Regions from separate parts of the Cohnella sp. GCM10012308 genome, predicted to be linked through region 3. Evidence: riboswitches for the same ligand, from Rfam matches in the RefSeq annotation. Region 3 holds a riboswitch; each other region holds the start of a gene.
What was found. A riboswitch is a leader RNA that binds a small molecule or an ion and turns the genes downstream of it on or off. The one in region 3 is predicted to bind cyclic di-AMP.

Region 1 (6,837 bases), on a different contig from region 3:
TCCTGTACAAGCGTACTCATAGCCGGTTCCTTCTTTCTTTTTTAAATAGCGTCCGATAAATAGATGCTTGATAAATAGATACCTGCAAAATCAAAGCCAAGCGCTGTCGCGCGATCAGATCCATACATGGACGAGCATATCGATCAGCTTGATGCCGACGAATGGCGCCGCGATCCCGCCGAGGCCGTAGACGAGCAGATTGCGGCTGAGGAGGCGCGAAGCGCTCATCGGCCGGTAAGCGACGCCTCTCATCGCCAGCGGAATGAGCAGCGGAATGATGATGGCGTTGAACACCAAAGCCGATAAAATAGCCGACAGCGGCGAACCGAGCTGCATGACGTTCAAGGCGTCCATCTGCGGAATCGCCAGCATGAACATGGCGGGGATAATCGCAAAGTACTTGGCGATATCGTTGGCGATGCTGAAGGTCGTCAAGGCGCCGCGGGTCATGAGCAGCTGCTTGCCGATCGCGACCACCTCGATGATCTTGGACGGATCCGAGTCGAGGTCGACCATGTTGGCAGCTTCTTTGGCAGCCGTCGTGCCGCTGTTCATCGCAAGCCCGACGTCCGCTTGCGCGAGCGCCGGCGCGTCATTGGTCCCGTCCCCGGTCATGGCGACCAGTTTGCCGTCGGCTTGCTCGCGCCGAATGACCGCGATCTTGTCCTCCGGCTTGCTCTCCGCGATAAAGTCGTCCACGCCCGCTTCTCTCGCGATCGTCGCCGCCGTCAGCGGGTTGTCGCCCGTGCACATGATCGTCTTGATGCCCATCGCGCGCAGCTGGTCGAACCGCTCCTTCATCCCCGGCTTCACCGTATCCTTGAGATAGATGACGCCGAATACCTGCTTGTCGACGGCCACGGCCAGCGGTGTGCCGCCCTCCGAGGCGATCCGGTCCGCTTGCTTGCTAAGATCCTCGGGAATGGCGCCGCCCTGTGCCGCCACCCATTTGCGGATCGCGTCGACGGCGCCTTTGCGGACCTGGCGTCCGTCCGGCAGATCGATACCGCTCATCCGCGTTTCCGCCTTGAATTCCACGAAGCCGCCGCCTTCGCCAATCGCAGCGTCGAACGTTTTTTCGTTTTTCTTCATCCATTCCAGCACGGAGCGGCCTTCCGGCGTCTCATCCTGGAGCGAAGCGATCGCCGCCCAGGCGGCCGTCTCCTCGATGCGGGCATCGCCAACGGCTACGATGTCGCTCGCCATCCGGTTGCCGAAGGTGATCGTGCCGGTCTTGTCGAGGATCATCGTGTTGATGTCGCCCGCGGCCTCGACCGCCTTGCCCGACATCGCGAGCACGTTGAACTGCGTCACCCGGTCCATGCCGGCGATGCCGATCGCCGAGAGCAGCCCGCCGATCGTCGTCGGGATCAGACAGACCAGCAGCGCGATCAGCACGGGCACCTCAAGCTTGACGTCCACATAGGATGCGATCGGTCCGAGCGTGACGACGACGATCAGGAAGATGATCGTCAGGCTGATGAGCAGCGTGTTAAGCGCGATCTCGTTGGGCGTCTTCTGCCGCTTGGCGCCTTCGACCAGCGCGATCATCCGGTCGATGAACGTCTCGCCCGGATCGCTCGTAATCCGGACCTTGATCCGGTCGCTGACGACGCGCGTGCCGCCCGTGACCGAGTTGAAGTCCCCGCCCGCCTCCTTGATGACAGGCGCGGATTCGCCGGTGATCGCGGACTCGTCGACGGATGCCAGCCCCTCGATCACTTCGCCGTCCCCGGGCACCATCTCTCCCTGCGAGACGACGACGATATCTCCCTTGCGAAGCTCGGTCGAGGGCACGGTTTTCACGCCGCCGCCTACGACTTTATTGGCCGTAATTTCTTTTTTCGTCCGCTTCAGCGTATCGGCCTGCGCCTTGCCCCTGCCCTCCGCCAGCGCCTCGGCAAAGTTGGCGAACAGCACCGTAAACAGCAGGATCAGGAATACCGCCAGATTGAAGCCGATCCGGTCCTTCGCATCGAAGTAACCGGGAAACAGCGTCATGAGCAGCACGATTACCGTGCCGACCTCGACCACGAACATGACCGGATTTTTCATCATGACCGCCGGATTCAGCTTGATCGCGCTCGCCTTCAGAGCGTCTGCGACCAATGGTCCGGAAAACATGCTTTTTTTGCGTTTATCGTTCATGGCAGCTTCACTCCATCTCTTCATTAGCGAATCGTCAGATGCTCCGCGACGGGTCCGAGTACGATCGCGGGCAGGAAGGTCAGCGCGCCGATCAGAATGACCGTCCCGATCAGCAGGAAGGTGAACAGCGCGTTATCCGTGCGGAACGTACCGATCGTCTCGGGCACCCATTGCTTGCGCGTCATCGAGCCGGCGACGGCCAGCAGCGCGATCATCGAAACATAGCGTCCGAAAAACATAACGAGGCCTGTCGTAATATTCCAGAACGGCGTATTGTCCGTGAGGCCTTCGAAGCCTGAGCCATTGTTGGCGGCCGACGACGTATATTCGTACAGCACCTGCGAGATGCCGTGAAAACCGGGATTCGATATCGATCCCTTGCCCAGATCGCTCAGGAAGGCGATCGCCGTCGGCGCCAATATAATGAACGGATGCGCCAGTATCGCGACCGCGATCAGCTTCATCTCGCGCGGCTCGATCTTGCGTCCGAGGAACTCCGGCGTCCGGCCGACCATCAGCCCGCAGATGAATACGGCGAGCATCGCGTACATCAGCATATTGACGAGACCGACGCCTTTGCCGCCGAACACGACGTTCAGCATCATCTCGGAGAGCGGCACCAGGCCGCCGAGCGGGGTCAGCGTATCGTGCATATTGTTGACCGTGCCCGTCGTCGCCGCCGTCGTCACCGTCGTGAACAGCGCGGACTGGGCGATGCCGAAGCGCACTTCCTTCCCTTCCATGCTGCCCTGGGAAACGTCGATGCCAAGCGCTTCAAGCGCGGGATTGCCGCTCTTCTCCGCCGTATAAGCGACCGTCAGAAACACGAGGAACAGCGCCATCATCGCCGAGAAAATGACCCAGCCGTGCTTGCGGCTCTTGGCGAACCGGCCGTACATAAAAGGCAGCGAGGCAGGCAGCGCCCACATCGACAGAATCTCGATCACGTTGGTCAGCGCGCTTGGATTCTCGAACGGATGCGCGGAGTTTGCGCCGAAAAAGCCGCCGCCGTTCGTGCCCAGATGCTTGATCGCCTCCAGCGAGGCGACCGGCCCGATCGCAATCTGCTGCGAGGCGCCCTGCAGCGTCGTTACCGACAGCGTCGGGTCCAACGTCTGCGGCACTTGCAACGCCACCAATACGAGCGTGACGAGGATGGCAAGCGGGAAAAAAATCCGGGTGTGCGATTTGACGAAGTCCTCGAAGAAGTTGCCCAGCGTCCTGCCTTTGCTCGTAATGCCTCTGACGAACGCCACCGCCACCGAGAACCCGGTCGCCGCGGACGTGAACATCATCATCATGATGACCGCCATCTGCGAAAAGTAGCTTAAGCCCGTCTCGCCGCTGTAATGCTGCAGGTTCGTATTCGTAATGAAGCTGATGACCGTATTGAGGACCAGCGTCGGCTCCATGTCGCCGATGCCGTTCGGATTGAAAGGCAGTCCGCTCTGTATCCGCAGCAGGATGTAGCTGACCGCCACGAGCACGAAGTTGGTCGCAACGAAGCTGATCGCGTACCGCTTCCAGCTCATCCCCGGGCGGACTTTAAGTCCGACGATCGCAAAGATCGGCTTCTCTGCCCAGCCGAACAGTCTGTCGGTCCGATTGGGGGCATTGGAGAAGACGTGGAAAACGTAATTTCCGAGCGGCTTGGCGATCAGCACGAGAATGCCGATAACGATGACGATTTGCAAGAGATCCATGGCCTTTCCTCCTTGGGCTAAAGCGACTCAAATAAGCGTATCGTTAAAATTTCTCCGGGTGCAGCAAGGCGTACACCAGGTAGATCAGCAGCAGGCCGGTGAAAATCAGCACGATCGTCATGCGCGCTCGCCTCCCGCATCGTCGATCGATTTGTCGCACCAGATTACGAATCCGGCAACAAGCGCAAAGGCGGCGAGTAACGTCAAAGTCATCCAAATATCGAGCAAGGTCATACACTCCTTTTTGAAAATCACTCAAGCAGACGGCTGAGCAAAAATCCGACTTCCCCGGTTTGCGTGCGCACCACGTAGGTCGCGCCCAGCTTTTTGTAAATGACTTCCGGATGCCTGGCATGCGTAACGACAGTAATCGCAAGACACGAGCACCCGGCCGCCCATTGCAAATACCGGCAGGTCAGCGGCAGACTGGCTTCAAAAATGAACACCCGGCCGATCGGAAATGCGGGCGCGGCGGCGTTATCTTTTATAGAGGAAGTATTTACATGCACAACTTCGCTTACTCCGATCTTCCTCAACGCTTTTTCTTCTCTGACGTTGTTCGCGAGCGCGGCCACAGGCAGCTTTTTGTACAGCGCCTGGCGAATGAAGTCTCTCCCCGCCGCATGCGACGCAGCCACCAAGATACGACGTTGTTCCATAAGCTCCCCCTCCGAATGTAGGAAGAAGGCAACAAAAAAGAAGCCCGGCAAAGGAGGAACCTTTCCCGCGGCTTCCTGATCAAGACCGTCGTCTTGGATCGCGCGCGACAAGTGTTGCCTCTCCGATACGCTTGCGAGGTTAGCTGTCGGATTCGGGCGCGAGAGCCGCCCTACGCCGGGCACCGTCATGTGCCAGGCGATTCACCCCGTGGAGCCGATGATGGCTCCGATTGGTTCCCCCGTTCCTGCTCGTTCCAGGATTCAGCGTTTAACGATTTTGTTCATGCCTTTCGTTCAAGCGATTTGTCATGACTTTTGTTCAAACAGTCTCTTAATCCCTTCCTTCATCGAACTGTCTGGCCGGCGCCAATTTGCTTGCAAGGCATCGTTCTGCACGTATCTTAAGCCCGGCTTGCAACGCTGTAAAGGAACCCAACTAGGGTATAGGCCGATATTCAATAAAATCCGTTCATTTTGGAAATAAATTAAGTTCCATACTTCCGTTTACTCTCGAATACTTAATATTATTAAGATTATGAGTGATTTTTATAGTATTTTTACACCCTTTTACGGTTTATTTTCTCCGCTTTTTACAGTAATCTTAAGGAAATCGAGACCGAAAATACGAGCGGGCGGGAAGTGGAAGTTGTTGCGGAACCTGCAAGCTTTATGGGCATCTTGGCGGCCTTATGCAAGCATCACCCTCCTGGTCGCGCTCATGACGGTCGTCATGCATCTGCTCGGCCTTGCGTTCGATCTGGTGAATATTGCGCTGATCTATTTATTCCCGATCCTCGTCAGCGCGGTCTGGTGGGGCCTTCGCCCCGCGGTCTACGCGGCCGTACTCGCGATCGTCGCGCTGGATTTCTTTTTTGTTCCGCCGACGCTCAGCTTCTCGGTCGCGGACTTGCGTTACGTGGTTTCGTTCGTCGTTTATGTGGCCGTCGCCGCCCTCACCGCCAGCCTGGCCTCCAGGCTCAAGCAGCAGTTGCTCTATTCCAAGCAAAGAGAGGCGCAGACGACGGCGCTATACACGCTGAGCAGGCAGATGAACGCGATCACTGACGTGAATGTGCTGCTCGATAACGTCTCGCTTCAAGCGGCGCGATCGATGGGCAGCGAGATCGCCATTTATATGCCGGACGCCAAGGGCAATCTGGCGCTGAGCCACCGCTCCGCCGCGGATAGCGATTGGGGACGAGGCGAAGCGGAAAAAGCGACCGCCAAACTGGCCTTCGATCACGGCGAAGCGGTCGGCTATGGCTCGAGTACGCTGCGGGACGCGCCCGGCTGTTATTTGCCGCTGCGGACCGAGGACCGCGTATACGGCGTGCTCGCGCTTAATCTGAAGGAACGGAAAAACCTCTTTACCGCAGGGCAGCGGCAAATGCTCGAGGCGCTTGGCGGACTGGCCGCCAGCGCCGTCGCCCGCGCGAAGCTGGCCGAGGAGGCCAAGATCGCGCATCTGACGGCGGAATCCGAGCGTCTGCGCACGGCGATCCTGGACTCCGTCTCTCATGAGCTGCGGACGCCGCTTGCGGCGATCATCGGCTCCGCCACCGTGCTGGCGTCGGATGACGAACTGTTTACCTCCGAGGACCGCAAGGAGCTGTCGATCAATATTCGCGACGGCGCGCTGCGGATGAACAGGTTGGTTAAAAATTTGCTCAGCATGGTGCAGTTGGAGAGCGGCATGCTGCGTCTGCGGAAAAACTGGTGCGACGTGGAGGATCTGATCGGAGTGACGCTGTCTCAAGTGCAGGATTACAAGGAGCATCGCAAGCTGCGGGTACGGCTGCCCGATGAAGTCCCCCTTGTGTCTGGCGACGAGGTGCTGCTGGAGCAGATGCTGGCGAACGTCGTCGGCAATGCGATCAAGTACAGCCCGGACTACAGCGAGATCGACATTGAGGTATCGTTCGACCCGGACACGCTGGTCATTGCCGTGGCCGATCAGGGAACCGGACTTGCGGAGGAGGAATACGCGCGGATATTCGATAAGTTTTATCGCGCCGATGCCACGAGGCAAGTGACGGGCACGGGATTAGGGCTCGCGATTTGCAAAGGAATCGCGGAGCTGCACGGCGGTACGATCTCGGGAAGGCGCAACGAGCCGCAAGGCACGGTCATGACGATCGCGCTTCCGCTGAACACGCCGGATCAGCAGCAGAGCGGCAAGATCGATGAAAGGCATAGAGAACAGAGGACGGAGAACGATGGCGATGAATGAGCAAGGCGCACGGATCTTGATCGTGGACGACGAGCCTCAAATTCGCAAGCTGCTTCGCGTGACTTTGCAGGCTTATCGGTTCGTCATGCACGAAGCG
Region 2 (6,837 bases), on a different contig from region 3:
TACGCTGTGCCGTCGCGGTCGGCCTCCACGCGATCGTCCTCGCGGCGGCATCGCCGCTTGGCATTGCAGACGGCGCGAAGCCGCTGCTGCTCGCCGCGGGCATCGCCTGGCTGGCGGCGGCGCTATATTTTCAGCAGTCGAAGTCGCTGGCCGAAGCCGGTCTTCATGCCGGTCTCGTCACGAGACGGCTTGCCGCCGCGGGCAAGCGGTACCTCGCGTTGTGGGGCATCGTCGTCGCGCTCGTCTTTCTCCCGTTTGCGGGACTTCCGATCTGGCCGCAGGTCCTTCGGCTCATCCGCTGGTTGGTCTCGCGCGTCCCGGCGGGCGAACCTGCCCCCGAACAGACGCCCGAACCCGTGCAGTCCGCGCAGCCGCCGGCGTTCCCGCCGCAGGAGGGAGGCACCGGACGGCTGTGGGTATGGCTCGAGTATGCGCTGTATGTCGTACTCGCGCTGCTGGCGCTTGCCGTCGTTTATCGTCTGGCGCGGCGATATTTGCTCAGCGCCGTCTGGTGGCGGCGCATCTCCGATCGTCTGAAAGCGTGGTACGGCAGGCTGCTCGCGGGGCGGCGCGCGGCCGAGGCGGATCTCGGTTACACCGAAGAACGAGAGAGCCTGCTCCAAGGAGAAAAGCTGCTGGGCAGACTGTTCTCGCGGAATCGGTCGAAAGCGAAACGCGCGCTCGGGCGCGAGGAGTGGACGGCGATGTCGGCGGAGGACAAGGTCAGAAGTCTATATGCCGCGCTCATCGCCGATGCGGTCAAAGAAGGATACGCGCACCGCGAATCGCTTACGCCGTCGGAGACGCTCCGGGCGATCGAGGCGTGGCGCGTTCAAAACGAAGCGCCCCGGGCCCGTACGCCGGAAACGGCATCCCGAGGTTGGCTGGCGAGCGCGTCCCGTCAGCTCGGCGAGCTGTATGGCAGAGCGCGCTACGGCGGCCGGGTGAAGCCGGAGGAAGCCGAACGGCTCGGCGCGGAATTCCCCTGGAAAAAATGACGAAAAAACGGGCTTTGGCATACGACGCCAAAGCCCGTTTTTCGTGCAACTTTTTACGCAAAGCCTGTTTCGAAATCTTTACGGGGGGGTACAACCTAAGTAACCTCTCCATTCACTCCAAGCAGCAGCAAAGACCCGCTTTGGGGCGGGTCTTTGCCTAAGCCATTCCACTTCAGCCGAGTTTACACGTGATCGATTGCCACGGACGTGTAAGTGTCGGAGTCCATTACACGGCGAGCGCCGACATAGCGCTTCGCGTAATACTTTTCATCCAGATCCGAGATCGTAACACCCTTGGAAGCCGAGTGCGCAAATTTGTTGTCGCCGACATAGATGCCTACGTGGGACACGCCTTCGCCGCTCGTATTAAAGAATACGAGATCTCCCGGACGAAGATCGTCGCGAGCGACCTTGTCGCCCATGGCGAATTGGCCTTTGGACGAGTGAGGCAGCTTGACGTCGAACTTCTTGAAAACATAAGCCGTGAATCCGGAGCAATCGAAGCCGCTAGTCGTCGTGCCGCCGTAATCGTAGTCGATGCCGATCAGCTTGGAGACGGTCGAGTCGAGCTTGGAAGCTGCGGACGCGCTGCCCAACTGGAAAGCCAGGAGGCAGGTTAAAGCAAGTAGAAGTACAGTAACTTTGCGCAAAACAAGAAGCTCCTTCCAAGTGCCTACGAGGTTAGCTGGAGGGTTCGGTTGAAGGTTCCCTATGGCTTCTGCGCGAGGCAAAGCCAATTCACCCGGTAAAGACTGGTTCCCCCGTTTCCCAGTGCGCGGGAATTCGGCAGTTTTCGCACCTTAGCTTTAGAAATTCGATTTTTAGGCCCCAACTCCTGCTCCTTCAAGATTAGAAATCCTTAATGTCCCAAATCAAAAGGAATATGCTGGCGAAGTCTCATAACCCAATCACAGCAAGGGATGCGGGGTTTGCGCCCGCGAAAGGCCAAGCCTATGAATAAATGAGAAAGATTAAGAGGACGCAAGTCTTCGACAAGGCTGCAGTCGCAAGAGTATGAACGTAGTCTATGCCGCCCTCTCGACCGATATTAATAGCCTGCAAAAAAAAAGAGACGGCGCGCCGCTCATCATCCGATGAACGGCGCGCCGTCTTTTTCTGTTTATAAGCGTTATTTTAAGCCTGTTCGCGCTGCCACAAGCGATGCTGGCAGGCCGCCGTCCAGAGCGCGATCATCGACCGGACGAAGTGGAACGCCTGGTTCAGCGCGATCGCGAGCAAGCCCGTCCAGATCAGCGTGGCGCCGGATACGGCGGCGGAACCGAGCAGGGAGAGCAGCGGCAGCAAAAGGGTTACGCCGAGCAGGGGGAGCAGGCGGCTTATCGAGCGAAGCGCGCCCTGCCAAGGGCTGTCCCCTGCGGCGGCGCTGAACTGCATGAATAAGAAGGGGAGATGCACCGCCAGCATCCAGAGCGCCCAGCCCGCGGCGTAAGGGAGCATCTGTCCGAGCCATGAAGCGGCGTCGGGCATTTCCATGTATGCGTTCCGTCCGAACGGAATCAGCCAGATCGCCGGCGCCAGGGCGATCAGCTTCTCGGTGCCGTAGAGCAAGGACACCTTTTTCCACGACCGGCGGATGCCCTTGAGCACTTGGGTGCCGCCCTGCTCCTCGGCATGGGTGAAGGAGTAGTAAAGTCCCGCATTCAGAATCGGCGTGATCAGCATGCGGAAGAGGAGCATACAGCCCAGCATGAGCAGCGTGCGATCGGCCAGACCCGTCTTGAGCAGACGGAACTGGGCTTCGATCGCAAAAAGCTGCTTGGCTGCCGCGCCGAGCGGATGTTCGTCGGGATACCGGGTCAGGATTGGCGCCACGACCGAATCGATAAACCGGTAGAGGAAAAATCCCCACAACAGGCGGTAAAGGAATAAGGCGACGAGTACGAATTTGTGTCGCTTGGTCGTCTCCCAGCCTTTTCGGATCGCGTCGTTCATGTCGCTTCCTCCTCCATCACCAGGCCATGCTGCCGACGATCGCGTCGATCAGCTGTCCTAGCGTCACGTCGAGCTTGGTCCGCTTGCGCGCGGGCGCTTCGGCCTTCAGATAGTTGTCGTAACGGCTGTGATCGAGCACGATGTCGAGCATCGGATCGACCGCCACGTACGACAACGGCGATGCCGACTGCAGGCGGATCTGGATGTGGCTCTGAATGCCGTCCCACGTCTTGCGTACGGTTTTGCCGTCCTTGAAGCCGAATTGCACCGTCGCCGCCTGCGGGCTGCCCTGGGTCCTCGTGAGCAGGACGATGGACTGATAGCCGCCCTCGCCGTCCGGCTCCGTGCGGATGGAGGCTACCGCGAAGTCGGCCGACTCTCCCCGGTACACGTAGGCCTGGAAGAAATCCTTCCAGTCATCCTTGGTTACGGCTTCGACGACACGCTGGAAGCTTTGGCTGTCGGGGTGCTTGAAGCGGTATTTTTGAAAATAAGTCCGCATGATCTTCGACATCGTTTTTTCCCCGGTTTTGGCCTCGATCGCTTTGAGTACGAGTTTGCCGCGCATATATACGTTTTCGGCGTAAGCGTCCGAACTTCCGTAATTCCAGGCGTCGAGCTTGAGCGGCAGCGGGTTCGTCATGTAGAGGGACTCGATCGGCGTGCGGGCCGAGACGCCGTAGATGGCGGCCATCAGCTTATCCTCGGTGTAGGACGTGAAGGCCTCGTCCAGCCAAGCCTCCTCGAATTCGTTGGAAGCGACGATGCCGTACCAGTATTGATGCGCGATCTCGTGCACCAGCGTGCGCTCGAGCTCGTACCCCGGATTGTCGTCCTTTGCCGCCGCGCCGGTGACGAGCGTCGGATATTCCATGCCGCCCGCGCCCTCCGCGTCGGCAGGGGGGATAACGATGGAGAGCGTCGTGTACGGATAGTCGCCGTACCATTCGCCGAGCTTTGCCAGCGCGGATTTGGCCGCGTGCATGTAGCGCTCCTCCTGCTTTGCGTGCAGCGGGTCCAGGTACAGCTTGATCCGCACGCCGGGCACGCCGGCCGAGGAGAAGGAGTCCTCCGCGGTCACGAAGTCGGGAGAGGCGGACCAGGAGAAGTCGTGCACGTCTTCTGCATAGAATTGGTACGTCTTGCGTCCGTCCTTGACGACGGGCTGCTTGTACTGAAAACCGGTTGCCGCCACGGTCCGGTCCTCGGGTACGTCGATCTTCACGCCGTATACGCCGAAGTCCGAGTAGAATTCCGAGTTGCCGTGATACTGGTGGAGATCCCAGCCCTCCGCCGCGCGTCCGCGGACGCCCGCAGTTTCGTAGGCGGGGACCTTCGGGAACCATTGGCCGGCCATGACGAAGTCTCCTGCCTGTCCCATGCGGGCGAATACCTGCGGCAGCTTGACGGTGAACTTCATGCGGACGGTGACGCTCTGTCCCGGCGCTACGGCCTTGGGAAGACGGAAGGAGGCCAGCGTGCGGTCCTGCGCGTTGCCGTCGTCCGGCTGGACATAACGAAGGCGCGGCAGCAGCGTCTCGCCATCCTCGGTCGTAAGCTCGCTCAGCTCCATGGCGCCGTCCTTGCCCGGCGTCATCTTCACGCCGCGAAGCTGGCCGTTCGATTCGTTCAGGAACGTACTGCCGGGCGCGAACGCGTTCGGATACAAATGAAGGTACAGATCCGTCACGGGCTTGCGACCGGGGTTTTTCCAAGTCAGCGTCTCGGAGCCTTCGAGCTGGCCGCCGTCCAGAAGCTTGACCGAGATGTCGTAGTCGACGATCCGGTTGCTGAGCGCTACGGACTGCTGCGGGGCTGGAATCGGAGAAGGCTGCGGCGCCGCAGCCGCGCTGTGCTGTCCTTCCGAGGCGCCGGCAGCGTCGGAGCCGACGGGCGAGTCGGCGGGCGACTCGACGGGGTCGACTGCGGCATTGGCGTCGGGCGCTCCGGTCAAATCGCCGGAATCCCGGGAGGCGGCCGTCAGGGGGTCCTGTGCGGCATAGGCGGGCAGGGTGAACTGAGACTGCCAGGCGGCATCGAATCCGAAGCTGGCCGAGCTCAGCAGCACGGCGGCGGAAACGGCGAGCGCGGCGATACGATAAATGGGGCGTTGGGGCATGACGGTAACCCTCCCGTTGACAAGCATCTAGCAGATGTATATGTGGGTTGTCCGCAGATTATATCTTTGTCCCAAACAATTGAAATTCGCGCGCCGCCGCAAGCGGCAAGCCCGGCATCGGAAGGACAAGCCGGTCTAGGCGGTTGTCCATCTACATAGAATGGGTATAACTATATTAGAAGGAGGGATGGTCATGAACCCCATTCATCGTACGCTCCGCTTGATCGCGGCAGGCACGGCTGCCGCCGCGTTCGCGGGAATCCCATCCATAGCTCTCGCCGGGCCTCCCTTGGCCGGCGGCGTATCCGACGGCGGCACGTTGCCGATCGCGCGCACGGAAACCGTATTTACGAATCGCAATCCCGATTTGGCGAAGGCGCTGAACCTTCGGGAAGGGATTGATATTGAGGCGGATCTCGACGAATCGGGACGTCCGATCAGGTGGCGGGTACTGGCGGACGGCTCGCTCCGGTTCGCCTTCATGCAGGCGGCCGAGATCGATTACTTAAAGAAGCCTGAGGTTAAGTTCGAGGATCTGACCGGCGACGGCGTACCGGAGCTGCTCATCTATCGCAAGGCGGCGAAAGTCGAGGCGGGAACAGGGCTTAGCGTCTACGACGGCGCGGAAGGCTTCAGACTATTGTTCGATGTGACGGACCCGGCTTTTACGATCGCGGACCTGGCGCAGCGCTATGAGTTGAAAGGAATCGCGGGCGGCGGCGTCAAGCTGACCGATCCTGCGAGCGGGCTCGGCGGCGTCATCCCCGGCGTTCGCGCCAAGGGAGCGGCTGTGGACCCGGTGTCCTCTTATAAAATTTCTCCCGGAAAAATCGTTACGGTGCAGCGCGTATCCGCGGCAGAGGCAGACGGCGAACGGTCGGCGATCGGATGGCTGACGACCGCTTATACGTATCGGTACGGCGCGTTCGTGCCCGAGCTTGAGACGCTAACGGACGCGGGCGGCAAGCCCCTCGCGCATAAGGACTTGCTCATGTCCGAAGGTCCGACGACGCCGAACGACGATATTTAAGATAGGGAAGCCGCTTGCCGCGGGAAGATGCGGCGGGCGGTTTTTTTAACGCAATGTCTTGGTTTGTCCCAAACATCTGCATCTCCCGCGACTAATGCTCTTCCGCAAGGCACTCCGGAGGAGCGGTGCCGCGTGGTGCTTTTTATGCTGCTTTTCGATAAAATAGGGTTAGCGAAAAGGATGGAGGATGAGTCGTGGATACGAACGCGAACGATCAGCAGCCGAAGCCGGAGAAAAAGAAGCTGGCGCTGAATGTAGTAAGCAGTAAAGAACATAAAGGCTTCGGTGCGGGGACCATCGATCTCAGCCAGGTATCGCCCGTCATTATCGACGGCGGAGAGGCTTATATTGACGTAGGCGCGATGCATGCGAAGAGCAAGGTGGAGAAGGGCATCAAGTTCTCGCCGGAAAAAGAAAACGTCCCGAACGGCCGCCAGGTGTGGATCGTATGGGTGGCCGTCGACCGCGACGAGCGGGGCAGCTTCTACGGAGGCGCGACGGCCTGCGAGATGCTGATCGATACCGAAGCGCGGCGCGGCTGGAAGCTGCTGGCCGAGCATGTGAACCGGATGGACCGCGCGATCAAGCGCAAGTTCCTGCTCGAGGACCTGGGCGACGAGGACAAGGCGGCGCTCCGCCGGCTGCTGCAATCGCACAACTACGAGTGGTGGGACCGCTCGCCGGAGGAACTGAAGGACCAGCTGGCTTAAGCGTTGTCGCGGCATGAACAAAGACTG
Region 3 (6,837 bases):
TGCAAATGTACAGTTAAATCGCTTCAGCCGTAAACAAAACAACCGAAGGCTGAGAAATACCTGCGTTTAGGCAGCTATCCCCTCGTCGTCGGCGAACATAAATGAAATGAACTGCAAAATTGCAGTTATTCTCGTCGTCGCTTTTAAATCAACTTTCCATAACCTTGAGGAGGACCACCCATGACCGCCAATCTGCGCAAGCAAGATCCCGAGATCGTCAAAGCCCTTAACCTCGAGCTCGGCCGCCAACGCGACAACCTCGAGCTGATCGCATCCGAAAACATCGTTAGCGAAGCCGTCCTTGAAGCGATGGGCACCGTTCTGACCAACAAATATGCAGAAGGCTACCCGGGCAAGCGGTTCTACGGCGGCTGCGAGTACGTCGACATTCCCGAAGAGATCGCCCGCAACCGCGCCAAGGAACTGTTCGGCGCCGACCATGCCAACGTGCAGCCGCACTCCGGCGCGCAGGCGAACCTCGCCGTCTACCTGGCGACGCTGCAACCGGGCGACACCGTGCTCGGCATGAACCTCGCGCACGGCGGACACCTGACGCACGGCAGCCCGGTCAACGCTTCCGGCCTGCTGTATAACTTCGTCGCTTACGGCGTCGACGAGCAGACGTTCACGATCAACTACGACGAAGTCCGCAAAGCCGCGTTCAAGCACCGTCCGCGCATGATCGTCGCCGGCGCAAGCGCGTATCCGCGCATCATCGACTTCGAAGTGCTCGGCCAGATCGCTCGCGACGTGGGCGCGCTGTTCATGGTCGACATGGCGCATATCGCCGGTCTCGTGGCTGGCGGCCAGCACCCGAGCCCGGTGCCGCACGCGCACTTCGTTACGACGACGACGCACAAGACGCTGCGCGGACCGCGCGGCGGCTTGATCCTGTGCACCAAGCCTTGGGCCGCGGCGATCGACAAGGCGGTATTCCCCGGCACGCAGGGCGGCCCGCTCATGCACACGATCGCGGCCAAAGCCGTTGCGCTCGGCGAAGCATTGCAGCCGTCCTTCAAGGACTACGCGGCTAACGTCGTGACCAACGCCAAGGCGCTTGCCGAGACGCTGACCGCAGAGGGCATCAACCTCGTCTCCGGCGGCACGGACAACCACTTGATGCTCGTAGACACCCGCAGCCTGAACATCACGGGCAAGGATGCCGAGCACCTGCTCGACTCCGTGGGCATCACCGTCAACAAGAACGCGATTCCGTTCGATCCGACGAGCCCGTTCATCACGAGCGGCATCCGTATCGGCACGCCGGCCGTTACTTCGCGCGGCATGGACGCCGCGGCGATGAAGAAGGTCGGCCAGGCCATCGCCATCACGCTGAAGAACGCCAAGGACGAGACCAAGCTTGAAGAAGCGCGCAAGCTGGTGCGAGAGCTCTCCTCGCAATATCCGCTGTATCAAGGTCTTGAATACTAAGACCAGGCTCGCCGGCGTATCCTAAAAACAGGTACAGGCGCCCAATTTTGACCTTTCGAGGCCGAATCGGGCGCCATTTGTTTGACGATTCGGGACATTCGGTATAAACTAAGTGTACGCTTAATTCCCGGTATCGGCCGGGAAACGGGGGAACCAAGTCTTTATGGGGCGAATTGAAGCCATTGCAGGCTTCATAGGGTACCATCTTACCCGAGTCCGTCAGCTAACCTCGTAGGCAGTGGATGGGTCACATCTAATTTATTGAAGCTTGAATGACCCTCGCCGGGTCTTTTGGCGTCTCTACAAGACCCCTCTGTCTGGCTAAGCGTATTGCGCGCGCCTGTTGCAGAAGGGTCTTTTCTGTCCTTCGAGGCGTGTCGACTTTAGACCGGGAGAAGGAGGAATTCACGTTGGCCATGCCGGAATTCGCCAGAAACATGGACCAAGACGCTGCCGCTCCTTTCTGCATGAACACGAATACGTATTATCATAGCCTCATCGACTGGGGCGACGCTAACGATCCGCTCCGCAAGCTGCTGTCTCCATCTTTGCCGGCGTCCGGCGGCCAAGGGATCTGGGGCGCCTCCGACGACGAAGCCGAATATCTGGCCCAAGGTTACCGCCATAAGTTCCGGACGTCCGCTTTCCTGATGCTTCCTGAGACGGAGGCTGAAGAGGGCGTGTCGCCGGCGCTCGCATACGTGGCGGCCCATCCTGAGATCCGCCAGGTGATACTGGCGGGCGGCGACTGCTTCGGCCTTCCCACGCTCAAGCTGCGGAATCTACTCCAGAGCCTGCGGGCCATCCCGCACGTCGGAATTATCAGGCTCAGCACGCGCATGCCGATCATGGAACCGATGCGCATTTCGGACGACCTGGGTTTGCTGCGCCTAATCCGCGAATTTTCAACGCCTTCCAAGCCGCTTTATCTGATGGCGCACATTCATCATCCGCGGGAGATGACGGACCAAGCGATTCGCGCGTTCCGCTCGCTCCGCGACGCCGGGGCCGTCATCGTGAACCGGACGCCGATCCTTGGCGGGATCAACGACGCGCCGGAGCTGCTGGGCGAGCTGCTGGAGCGCCTCGAGCTGGCCGGCGTGACGCCGTATTACTTTTTCGTCGACCGTCCGAGCGAGGCGAACGGGGAATTCTCGGTACCGCTATCCAGAGCGTACCGTCTGGTCGAAGAAGCCAAGCTGACGACGGCGGGACTCGGGCGGCGGGCGCGTCTTGCGGTCAACCACGACTCGGGCTTCGTCGAAGTGCTGGCCGTCGAGGGCGGCAAGGCCTATCTGAAGTTTCACGCTTCGCCCGACGACGACGCGGGCAAGTTCATCACGGCGGACTGCCCCGACGACGCGATGTGGCTGACCGAGCTGCCGGGCAGCGAATCGAGGATCGGGTCGCTGACGATCGACTATACGGACTCCGAGGATTACGGTCTCCGCACTTCTTACGTCAAGCGGCCGTATCAGATCGGAGACTGATCTGTCGCGCTTATTCGACATACATCCGGCTTTGCCTTTCGAGGCAGGCCGGATGTATATTTATTTTGACGGATAGTTGGGCGTCTACGGGGAAATGTTGAAACGGTCGGCCTGCATCCGCGTACTACAATACATAGCCGCGAACAAGCGGACAAGAGGAGGATTCGTGTAAATGTCTATTTTCAAACGATTGCGCGATCTCACGCTGTCTAACGTATATGCCTTAATTGAGAAGGCGGAAGACCCGGTCAAGATGACCGATCAATACCTGCGCGACATGGCAGAGGATCTCGAGGACGCGGAAAAGGCGGTCGCCGCCCAGATCGCGATCGAAAAGCGATTCAAGCAGCTGTACGAGGAGCAGTCGGCGCTCGTCGCCAAGCGCGAAGAGCAGGCGAACATCGCCGCGCAGGCGAAGAATATCGACCTCGCGCGGCGCGCGCTCGAGGAGAAGAAAGCGGCAGAGACGAAGGTTGCCGAGTACAAAGCCAGCTACGATCAGAACAAGCAGGCCGCCGACAATCTGCGTCTGAAGCTCGACGAGATGCGCAAGCAATTCACCGACCTCAAGAACCGGCGCGAGACGCTGGTCGCCCGTGCCAACGCGGCCAAGGCGCAAGCCGGCATCAACAAGGCGATGGCCGGCTTCGGCACCGATACCGCGATGTCCGGTCTTAGCCGGATGGAAGAGAAGGTCCGGCAGATGGAAGCGCACGCCGAGGCGACCGAGGAGCTCAGCCAGTCCAAAGGCAGGTCGCTGGACGACGAGTTCGCGACGCTCGGCAAGGACAAAGCCGTCGAGGACGAACTGGCGGCCCTGATGAAAAAGTACGAGAGCTAAGGCGATCCAAGAGGACTCCCCCGCGGGGTCCTTTTTTCAAACGCCCATCTAAGCTAAAATAAGGAAAGCATTTCATGGCGCGTCCGAAAAGGGGCGCTTCGGGCGGCCCATTCCCGCAGGCTCATGCGGAATCGCCCGGTTTTATCCGCGGGAGGAGAGACGTTAACATTGACGATTGAAAACGTGGTCGGCACGCTGCTGTGGACGGCGGCGGGCGCGGTGCTTCTGTTCATTCTCATGGGCATCGACGCTTATTTCACCAAGTACAAGGATATGGAAGAGATGAAGCGGGGCAATACGGCGGTCACCGTCCGGTTCGTGCTGAAGCTCGTCGCACAAGGTTACATTCTGTCCCGCTCGATCGTGACGTCAGACGATCTGGGCGAGGCGCTGCTCGTCTCCTTCATTTCGTTCGTCATCCTCTTCGTGCTGGAGTGGATCGTCGAATTCGCGTTCAGGCGCATCGGGGATTTGCGTTTGGACGAAGGCGTGCGGGACGGCGTCGTAGGGTATGGCCTGATCGCGGGCTCCCTGCATCTGGTCGGTGCGATGATCATCGGCTCGTGCCTGTAAGGCTGCGGGAGAGGAGGACAAGAGATGAGCTTGTTCAAACGGGTTAAAAATATTTTGAAAAAAGCTGAGCCGCTTCCGCAGGAGCGAAGCGTGCTGACGATGGGGCCGGGAGACGTGTGCGAGGTGTCCCTTGTCACTTACCAGGTGACCGGGCGCACGAAGCCGACAGCCCGTAACGAAGTTTGGCTGACGCTTCGGGACGGCGCGGACGTCCGCTATCTGAACATCGAGCAGCGGCTCGATCTGTCGTATTCCTTGTTCAGCACGATTGACGGGCGTCTCGATTCGATGGACGAAGTGCCGGCGCATATCGAGCTGGACGGTATCGATTACCACCTGGAGGACCAATACAACACGCGGATCGTCGAGGCGGGCAGCACGCCTTTTACCTCGGCGGGAGGCGATCTTTACGTATGGCGTTTCCAATCGGACGGGCGTAACCTGCTGCGGATCGAATGGCAGGACGGGCGCTTCATGCTGTATGAAGGCGAAAGCGTACTGCCGGGAGACGTGGAGTGGCTGAGAGGAAGCGGACGATGAGCCGGCCGGCGCGCCGGCGTTCCGGTCGCGGATGGCTGCGTTCCTCCATTCACCTGACCGTTATGCTGGCCTTGGTCGTGACGCTGTTGTCCGCGTGCGGGCCGAGCCTTAACGTTCAGGAGACGTATCCGCTCGAGTCGGTCAGCGGCAGCGGCAGCCAGACCTCCTACGTCTACAGGGCGGCGGGGGAGACGGTTCAGGAGGTCGCTACGGCGCTCGAGGCCAAGAAGAAGCCTGAGCAGGTGTCCAAGGACGATCCCGAGCATATGTTCCTCGTCTATTCGGATCAGGTCATTCATGTGCAAAAGGATCCGAACAAGCCGGAGGACAGCCTGGTCGAGGTCGACTCCAAGGAATACGTGCGGCAGAACTACAGTCCATCTTTCCTGGAGGGCTACCTGCTCGCGAGCTTGATCGGCAACCTGTTCGATTCGTCGAGAGGCGGCTATTACGGCGACTATCGCGGCTACGGGAGCCAAAAGTCATATCCGCCGACCTCGGGTACCTACCGCACGCCGACGGTCAGCGATCAGAAGGTCGCGCCGCCGCTCACGGTGGACAAAAAGGGCTCGATCTTCAAGCGCGGCAGCTCGTCCGGCTCCAGCGGCAGCGTAGGCTCCGACGGACTGTTCGGCAAGAAAAAGTCGACGACGGGCAGCATTACGCGCGACGGCACGGGCAGCTCCGGGAGCAAGTCCGGCTCGAGCTTCAAGCCGCGCAAGACGACGAAGCCGCGAACGAGCTTCGGCGGCTCGGGACGCATTAGGCGACGATGACGATAACGATAACGGAAGCGGAAACGGGAAATAGACCAATAATCTTATCGGCGTGAAGCACGCGCCGCTTGCATTCCTTATCTTCGGATGAGGGAGGCGGGCGGCGTTTTTGTTTTACATAAGGTGATAAAAAGGAGCAAAGATGCGATGAGTCCAGACTTATTTAACCTGGAAAAGTTTAAGGCCGATGCTTTGTATCGGCAGGGAGATCCGGAGGCCAACCGACAGTTTGAAAAAGCATTCGCCTCCTGGTGGGCCACGACGCTCCGGGCAGCTAAAGGTGCCAGATTACTCCGGCTAAAGTCCGGATTGACGTATGCTTCCATGTACTTTTTACGCTTCACCTGGTTTCCAGCTTTCGGCAGCTTGAAGGGACTGATTCCCGAATACGAGGTGGAGGATTACAAAGACGGTTTCCGGTACATCGATTTTGTGTATTTCACGAACGCGTATCGTGTAGCGATCGAAGTGGATGGCCGCGCTTCTCACCGCATGAACGCCACGCCTGCTGAATACGAAGATGAGCTCACGCCAAAACCATCTCGTCATCGACGGTTGGTCCGTGCTGCGTCTTGCCTTTCTCTCCATCCGCGACAAACCCAGGCAGTGTCAGCAGGTGCTGCAGCAGATGCTAGGGAAAATGAGGGTGGGGGACGAGGAGAGTACGGCACTGACGATGATTGAAACGCGAATACTCGATTATGCGTCTCGTATTTCGGGGCCGTTGGAGCCTTATGAATTACGGGGGAAATTGGGGCTGCATCGAAATACGATATCGAAATATATCGCATCGTTAGTAAGAAAGGGACTGATCGTGCCCGAGAGTGTGGATCACAAGCACAAGTATCGTTATCTGCTGGGCACAAGAGTCGAATAGCATCCGTGTACAATTAATGTGCATGGTGGGCGGTAGGAGCGAAGATGCATAAAAAATGTGCATGGTGGGCGCGTGGAGAGATGGGTCAGGGGCGGATGAGGCGAAGATGCATAAGAAATGTGCATGGTGGGCACGTGGGGAGATGGGTCAGGGGCGGTAGGAGCGAAGATGCATAAGAAATGTGCATGATGGGTTGGTCGGGCGATGAGATGGGGGGAGTTGGGGTGAAGATGCATAAGAAATGTGCATGGTGGGCGCGAGGTAGGATGAGACGCGGACGGGTGAAGCGAAGATGCCTAAGAAATGTGC

Region 1: another riboswitch for cyclic di-AMP. It lies ahead of ACFOTD_RS05275 (hypothetical protein); the one in region 3 lies ahead of ACFOTD_RS10815 (KamA family radical SAM protein).
Region 2: another riboswitch for cyclic di-AMP. It lies ahead of ACFOTD_RS05535 (C40 family peptidase); the one in region 3 lies ahead of ACFOTD_RS10815 (KamA family radical SAM protein).

The regions. Positions count from the first base shown of each region.
Region 1 is NZ_JBHRYU010000002.1:478,410-485,246, forward strand. Features, by position in the region: gene kdpC (potassium-transporting ATPase subunit KdpC) at 1-20, opposite strand, end outside; gene kdpB (potassium-transporting ATPase subunit KdpB) at 115-2,148, opposite strand; gene kdpA (potassium-transporting ATPase subunit KdpA) at 2,172-3,851, opposite strand; gene kdpF (K(+)-transporting ATPase subunit F) at 3,895-4,011, opposite strand; gene ACFOTD_RS05275 (hypothetical protein) at 4,103-4,621, opposite strand; cyclic di-AMP (ydaO/yuaA leader) riboswitch at 4,624-4,787, opposite strand; gene ACFOTD_RS05280 (ATP-binding protein) at 5,160-6,740, shown strand; gene ACFOTD_RS05285 (response regulator) at 6,727-6,837, shown strand, end outside.
Region 2 is NZ_JBHRYU010000003.1:28,732-35,568, reverse strand. Features, by position in the region: gene ACFOTD_RS05540 (hypothetical protein) at 1-998, shown strand, start outside; gene ACFOTD_RS05535 (C40 family peptidase) at 1,181-1,648, opposite strand; cyclic di-AMP (ydaO/yuaA leader) riboswitch at 1,654-1,797, opposite strand; gene ACFOTD_RS05530 (hypothetical protein) at 2,133-2,951, opposite strand; gene ACFOTD_RS05525 (M1 family metallopeptidase) at 2,968-5,070, opposite strand; gene ACFOTD_RS05520 (hypothetical protein) at 5,264-6,100, shown strand; gene ACFOTD_RS05515 (YwhD family protein) at 6,295-6,810, shown strand.
Region 3 is NZ_JBHRYU010000007.1:51,898-58,734, forward strand. Features, by position in the region: gene ACFOTD_RS10810 (serine hydroxymethyltransferase) at 181-1,431, shown strand; cyclic di-AMP (ydaO/yuaA leader) riboswitch at 1,539-1,684, shown strand; gene ACFOTD_RS10815 (KamA family radical SAM protein) at 1,848-2,921, shown strand; gene ACFOTD_RS10820 (PspA/IM30 family protein) at 3,094-3,762, shown strand; gene ACFOTD_RS10825 (DUF350 domain-containing protein) at 3,931-4,335, shown strand; gene ACFOTD_RS10830 (DUF4178 domain-containing protein) at 4,360-4,875, shown strand; gene ACFOTD_RS10835 (DUF4247 domain-containing protein) at 4,872-5,651, shown strand; gene ACFOTD_RS10840 (hypothetical protein) at 5,799-6,335, shown strand.